DNA from 3 places in the Planococcus donghaensis genome. Region 3 is predicted to be linked to each of the others. Evidence: predicted binding sites of a transcription regulator. Region 3 holds the regulator's gene; each other region holds the start of a gene.
What was found. Region 3 encodes CtsR, which represses protease genes until heat stress. Its sites were predicted from a motif close to ATGGTCAATAAAGGTCAAACA; they were not measured.

Region 1 (2,268 bases), 940 kb from region 3:
TAGAAAAAGACAGTAAAAAAGTGAATGCAAAAAGCATCATGGGAGTTATGAGTCTAGCAATCAGCAAAGGAACAGATGTTAAAATTTTTGCTGATGGATTGGACGAAGAAAAAGCAGTGGATTCTTTATCGCAAATCATGGAACAAGAAGTGTAAGTTTTAGAAGGTCAGACACCATTATTTACACAAACATAGAAAAAATCACAGCCAAGTAGGCTGTGATTTTTTTATACATCTTTTTTGTGATTTTCAGGTAATTTGCTGCGAGTAATAACTTGGTCGATCAAACCGTATTCTAGCGCACGTTCAGCTGTCATAAAGTTATCGCGGTCTGTATCTTTCGCAATCACGTCAATTGGTTGACCAGTACGTTCAGAAAGAATTTGGTTCAACTTTTCACGAAGGTGTAAAATGCGTTTTGCTGCAATTTCGATTTCAGTCGCTTGTCCTTGTGCACCACCAAGAGGTTGGTGAATCATAACTTCAGCATTTGGAAGAGCAAGGCGTTTGCCTTTTGTTCCAGCTGCAAGTAGGAAAGCTCCCATTGAAGCGGCCATACCGATACAGATTGTTTGAACATCTGGACGGATAAATTGCATAGTATCATAAATTGCCATACCGGCTGTGATGCTACCGCCTGGGCTGTTGATGTAAATTGAAATGTCTTTATCTGGATCTTCTGCTTCTAAAAACAGCAACTGTGCAACAATTGAGTTTGCAACATTATCGTCAATCGCGCTTCCCAGCATGATGACACGGTCTTTTAACAAACGTGAGTAAATATCATAAGCACGTTCGCCTCGGCTAGTTTGTTCAATTACTGTAGGAATTAAGTTCATAAAATAGTTCCTCCTCGATTAAGTGATTTGCAAACAATGCTGAAAGTTCTCTCAGCTGTACTATTATCATACACATCATGGTCAATGAAGGTCAAATCTAACGAATTAAAAAATGCAGCTTGATTATGTTCCAATATTTTCGTATAATAGAAAAGTCGCGAATAGCGAAAACGCCCTCGTAGTGTAATGGATCACACGTAAGATTCCGGTTCTTAAAATGGAGGTTCGATTCCTTCCGAGGGCATTCCAAAACTACCAGACTCTGCTCACCTGAATAGGTGGACAGAGTTTTTTGTATTTAGAATCTTTGTTTACGCTAAAAGAGGCAAAGGGAATAGTTAGTAAAGATAAAAGCCAAAAGGAGGACGAAGAATGTTTACGCTATATACTCGTGCTAACTGTCCGCTTTGTGATGAAGCTAAGTTAATGATGCAACTTGTTAACGAAGATATTCCGTTTTCTTATAAAGAAGTAGATATTGAAAGTGATGATGCATTACACGAAAAATATATGCTAATGATTCCTGTCTTAGAAAAAGATAACGAAATATTAGTATACGGCAATATCGGTTATGTAGAACTAGTAGAAGCGTTAGAAAATTAACGCTTCTTTTTATTTGCAATTAAAAGAAAGATTGGGTAGAATGAATTTAGTGGGACGCAAAATTAAAGAGTGGGACGAAAATTGTCCAACAAGAACGGAGTGAAAATATGGATGCATTATCTGTTGCTCAGCAAAAGCTGATGCCGGAAATGTCCGAACTCCTAAAAAAACGTTATCAAATTTTACAAATAATAAGTTTAGAACAACCAATCGGCAGGCGAACATTGTGTGAAGTTGCCGGAGGCACAGAACGTGAAATCAGAAAAGAAACAGACTTGCTGAGAAAACAGCAGTTGATTGAGATGAAGACGGCAGGTATGAAAGTTACTTCGCAAGGATTGGAAGTACTAGACAGACTGAAAGTGTTTATCCGTGAAATTTCCGGACTGACAGACATGGAAGTACAGCTGCAATCGATTTTAGGAATCTCAAAAGTGGTTATTTTGCCGCAAAATTCCGATGAAATTCCAGCTGTGAAATCCCACATCGGCAAAGAAGCAGCCAGATTACTTGAAACTGTATTTGGTCGCTACAAGAAAATTGCCGTAACAGGCGGTAGCACGATGGCCGCCATTTCTAAAGAATTATCGATTGGGAAATCTGATCGAACGCTTCAGTTCATCGCAGCACGTGGTGGACTTGGAGAAGATGTTTTGCACCAAGCCAATACCATCGCAGCGGCATTTGCTGAAAAAACAGGTGGTTCTTTTAAAACACTTTATTTGCCGGATCACTTAAGTGCAGAGGCATTTGAAATGATGATGAAAGAACCTGTCATCAAGGAAATGATGGACTTGTATGATCAAACGGATGTTGTTGTGCACGGA
Region 2 (2,268 bases), 1.1 Mb from region 3:
AACTTCAATCGAAGAATTGGCCTTTTTACACGAAGAGTTACATAAGCAAAACTTAGTAGTAGGAGAAGTAGGAGTAGGTGGCACATCGATGGGTGGCATTACTACAATGGGAGCTATGACAGTTTATCCATGGATTCAAGCAGCTGCAGTTATGATGGGTGCAGGAAATTATGTGGAGTTGGCTCAAGCCCAAATGTCGCAATACGAATCGAGAGGCTTCCAATTGCCAATTAGTGAAGAAGAAAGAGAAAAGATGCTTACGACTTTAGCGATGTTTGATAGTGTTAAGCATCAATCAAAATTTAATAACCGTCCAATTTATTTTTGGCATGGCGAACAAGATGTTACTGTCCCTTTTGAGCCAACATATCGCTTGTTTAAAGAACTTAAAAAACAATACGAGACTGTACCAGAAAAAATTGTCTTTCGTCGTGAACGAGAAGCAGGACACGCAGTAAGTCGAGCTGGTATGCTTGAGGCAACCGATTGGTTTGTTAAGCATTTAGCCGAGTAATCGTGTCAATTCCATTTTCAGATGAAATTTGTTAAGATGGTTGTAATAGTAAAGGGAGGGATTTTGAATGGATCAAGATATGAAAGATAGCATGATGGGTGCATTAGAAACTGTAATCGATCCCGAATTAGGAATTGACATCGTCAATTTAGGGCTTATTTATGATGTAATGTTGTCTGAAGACGGCTTTGCAGTAGTTACGATGACATTAACGTCAATGGGATGCCCAATGGGACCTCAAATCGTACAAATGGTAAAAACCGCATTATATGAGCTACCAGAAGTAGAAGAAGTCGATGTAAAAATCGTATGGCAGCCAGTATGGGGCAAAGAACATATGTCACGCTATGCTAAAATGGCACTTGGCGTTCGATAAGCAATAAAAAAATCTCACTGGAATTTATTCCAGTGAGATTTTTTTATGGATTCATTTTCCGTATTAAGGGTTAAATTTGTAAGAAATGGTGAACCTAAATAATTGCTATATCTTAAAAAATTGACTATAATCTAATTAGTCAAAGATAGTCAAACTTTTTAAAAAGGAGAGGTTGTTATGGTTCAATTCCAGGGAAATACAGAACAAAAATCCCCGTTAGAGCAGTATGGCCGTAATATGGTCGAACAAGCACAATCGGGGAAAATGGATCCTGTCATTGGTCGAGACCAAGAAATTCGTAATGTCATTCGAATTTTGTCACGAAAAACAAAAAACAATCCGGTATTAATCGGAGAACCAGGTGTTGGTAAAACAGCAATTGTTGAAGGTCTAGCGCAGCGTATTGTTCGTAATGATGTTCCAGAAGGATTGAAGAACCGGACAATATACGAACTCGACATGAGTGCGTTAATTGCAGGCGCAAAATACCGTGGGGAATTTGAGGAACGTTTAAAAGCCGTCTTAAAACAAGTAAAAGATAGCGAAGGGCAAATCATCTTATTTATTGATGAAATCCACACCATTGTTGGAGCGGGAAAAACAGAAGGCGCTATGGATGCAGGGAATATGCTGAAACCAATGCTTGCTCGTGGAGAGTTGTATTGTATTGGGGCAACGACATTAGATGAGTACCGCATGCATATTGAAAAAGATCCGGCTTTAGAACGTCGCTTTCAACAAGTTATGGTGCGCGAGCCTTCAGTAGAAGATACCGTTTCGATTTTACGTGGCTTGAAAGAGCGTTTTGAGTTGCATCATGCCGTTCGCATTCATGACCGTGCGATTGTCGCAGCGGCAGCTATGTCAGATCGCTATATCACAGAGCGTTTTTTGCCAGATAAAGCAATTGACTTAATAGATGAAGCCTGTGCGATGATTCGTACTGAAATTGATTCGATGCCACAAGAGCTTGACGAAGTAACGCGTCGTTTATTGCAATTGGAAATTGAAGAACAAGCGTTGATGAAAGAAAAAGACGAAGCGAGTAAAATGCGATTAGAAACGTTGCAAAAAGAAATCACAGAACTACGTGAGTCTACAACAGACATGAAGAAACAATGGACAGAAGAAAAAGAGTCCTTGAAAAAAATTCAACAAAAACGTGAGCAATTAGATCAGTTCCGTAGACAACTAGAAGATGCGGAAAACAAATACGACTTAAACGCAGCCGCTGTGTTGCAACATGGCAAAATTCCAGCGCTCGAAAAAGAGTTGATGGCGTTAGAAGCAAGCTTGGAAAATGAAGATGCTGAGCGGTTGTTGCGTGAAGAAGTAACAGAAGAAGAAATTGCTGGTATTGTCGCACGTTGGACAGGAA
Region 3 (2,268 bases):
GACACACCGCTGGTGTACCAGTTGTTCTGCCAAGGGCATCGCTGGGTAGCTATGTGTGGCCGGGATAAGTGCTGAAAGCATCTAAGCACGAAGCCCCCCTCAAGATGAGATTTCCCATTGCGCAAGCAAGTAAGATCCCTCAAAGACGATGAGGTAGATAGGTTCGAGGTGGAAGCGTGGCGACATGTGCAGCTGACGAATACTAATCGATCGAGGACTTAACCAAAACCATGTATGCGAAGACTTGCCCGTTCCAATGTCGTTTATCCAGTTTTGAGTGAACAAGCACTCAACCAAATAGTCCAGTGATGATGGCAAAGAGGCCACACCCGTTCCCATCCCGAACACGGCAGTTAAGCTCTTTTGCGCTGATGGTAGTTGGGGGTTTCCCCCTGTGAGAGTAAGACGTCGCTGGGCCATAAAAAGAAAGTCGTTACCGATTCCGGTAACGGCTTTTTTGTATGAAAATAAATACAAGGTACATTATGAATTGCTTATAAGATAGCAGTTATAGTGAATAAAACAGGAACAAAAATTTAAAATGAAATTAATATAACTGAAGCCTTTATTGAAGTAACTGAAAGGCTTTTTTGTTTGATTATCAATTTCGATACTTACTATTTGATAAGTGTAAAAAACTTGTTGTATAATTAAGTCAAATATAGTCAAAGTCAACTTTTTCATATTATGTATCGAAGAGGTGAAAGCGATGCGGAACATTTCGGATGTAATTGAAGGTTATTTGAGGCAAGTTATCGAATTAAGCGAGAGAGACCATATTGAAATTAAGCGCAGTGAAGTGGCAGAAAAATTTCAATGTGTTCCATCTCAAATAAATTATGTTATAAATACTCGGTTTACTGTTGATCGGGGATACTTGGTAGAAAGTAAGCGTGGTGGCGGAGGGTATATTCGCATTAAAAGAATTCGGCTCCATCAAAAATCAGATGTTATAGCAGAAGTTATTGAGCGATTGGAACATGGAGCTACGCAGATAATGGCAGAAGATATCGTTTTTAGACTACTTGATGAAGAAATTATTTCCAAGCGAGAAGCTAAACTAATTCTTAGTGCCATCGATCGGGGTACTTTGCTTCTCCCTCTTCCAACACGTGATGAAATTAGAGCACGTATTCTTATAGCGATGCTCTTCACAATTAAATATCAAACAAACACATAAAGAGGTGAAAAGATGATTTGCGATCAATGCGGAGAGCGTTCTGCATCAGTTATAGTTAAACAACAGCAACAAGGACAGATGGTTGAACGGAATTTATGTCATATCTGTGCTGCTGAAAACCATAGTATTAATATTGCTTTTGAACAAGATCCATTAGCTATTCATCAGTTATTATCAAATTGGTTCCCTAATGCGCAAGCATCCATTAACCCAGTCAGAAAGGAAATAGCAACTTGTCCTTCCTGTGGCTTCACTTTCTCTAAATTTTTACGTATCGGGAAGTTCGGATGTGCTTCTTGTTATGATGCGTTTTCCCCGCAGCTTAATGAGATCTTTAAACGCTTCCATAATGGGAATATAGAACATACCGGTAAAATTCCAGCTTCTTACGGCACAACTTTAAAAATAAAAAAAGAAATTGAAGAACTTCGAAAACAAATGCAAATATCCATTCAAGGTGAGCATTTTGAAGAAGCTGCTAGATTAAGAGATGAAGTAAAAGTTCTAAGTGCAAAGCTTGAAGGGGGTATCCAGGATGGCAGTTGAGCGTTTTCTTCAACCCCATGCAAGTAGCTGGATGGCTAACGATGGTAAAAATGTAGATATTGCAATGAGTACGAGAGTTAGGTTGGCCAGAAATTTAAACAATTTTAAATTCCCATATGCTTTTACAGAAGATGAAGCACTCAAAGTGGACAAAGAAATCTCGTCTGTATTATTAGATAAAGGAAATGAATTAGACTATACTTTTAGCCATATCAGTATTGAAGAGCTAGCTGAGTTGCAAAAAGAGATACTGGTAGAAAAACATTTAATTAGTCCTTATCTTATAAATAGTCATCACTCAGGTTCTGTTTTGTTGTCTGATAACGAAGAGCTGAGTATTATGGTGAATGAAGAAGATCATTTGCGAATTCAAAGTCTTCAGTCAGGGTTTCAACTTCAGCAAGCATATAAAATAGCAAATGAGCTAGATTCTCTTTTGGAAAAAAATTTATCTTATGCTTTCCATGAAAAACATGGATACTTAACTAGTTGTCCAACAAATGTAGGTACTGGGATGCGGGCATCCGTTATGCTTCATTTGC

Region 1: a site for CtsR is predicted at 916-936, ahead of clpP (ATP-dependent Clp endopeptidase proteolytic subunit ClpP). Genes of this name have one in related genera too.
Region 2: a site for CtsR is predicted at 1,026-1,046, ahead of BCM40_RS11545 (ATP-dependent Clp protease ATP-binding subunit). Genes of this name have one in related genera too.

What each region holds. Positions count from the first base shown of each region.
Region 1 covers NZ_CP016543.2:1,057,255-1,059,522, forward strand. The annotation lists gene BCM40_RS05225 (HPr family phosphocarrier protein) at 1-155, shown strand, start outside; gene clpP (ATP-dependent Clp endopeptidase proteolytic subunit ClpP) at 227-838, opposite strand; tRNA gene BCM40_RS05235 (tRNA-Arg) at 1,011-1,082, shown strand; gene BCM40_RS05240 (glutaredoxin family protein) at 1,211-1,441, shown strand; gene BCM40_RS05245 (sugar-binding transcriptional regulator) at 1,549-2,268, shown strand, end outside.
Region 2 covers NZ_CP016543.2:2,301,731-2,303,998, reverse strand. The annotation lists gene BCM40_RS11555 (prolyl oligopeptidase family serine peptidase) at 1-514, shown strand, start outside; gene BCM40_RS11550 (metal-sulfur cluster assembly factor) at 582-890, shown strand; gene BCM40_RS11545 (ATP-dependent Clp protease ATP-binding subunit) at 1,068-2,268, shown strand, end outside.
Region 3 covers NZ_CP016543.2:118,393-120,660, forward strand. The annotation lists rRNA gene BCM40_RS00555 (23S ribosomal RNA) at 1-226, shown strand, start outside; rRNA gene rrf (5S ribosomal RNA) at 302-417, shown strand; gene BCM40_RS00565 (CtsR family transcriptional regulator) at 710-1,180, shown strand; gene BCM40_RS00570 (UvrB/UvrC motif-containing protein) at 1,193-1,726, shown strand; gene BCM40_RS00575 (protein-arginine kinase McsB) at 1,716-2,268, shown strand, end outside.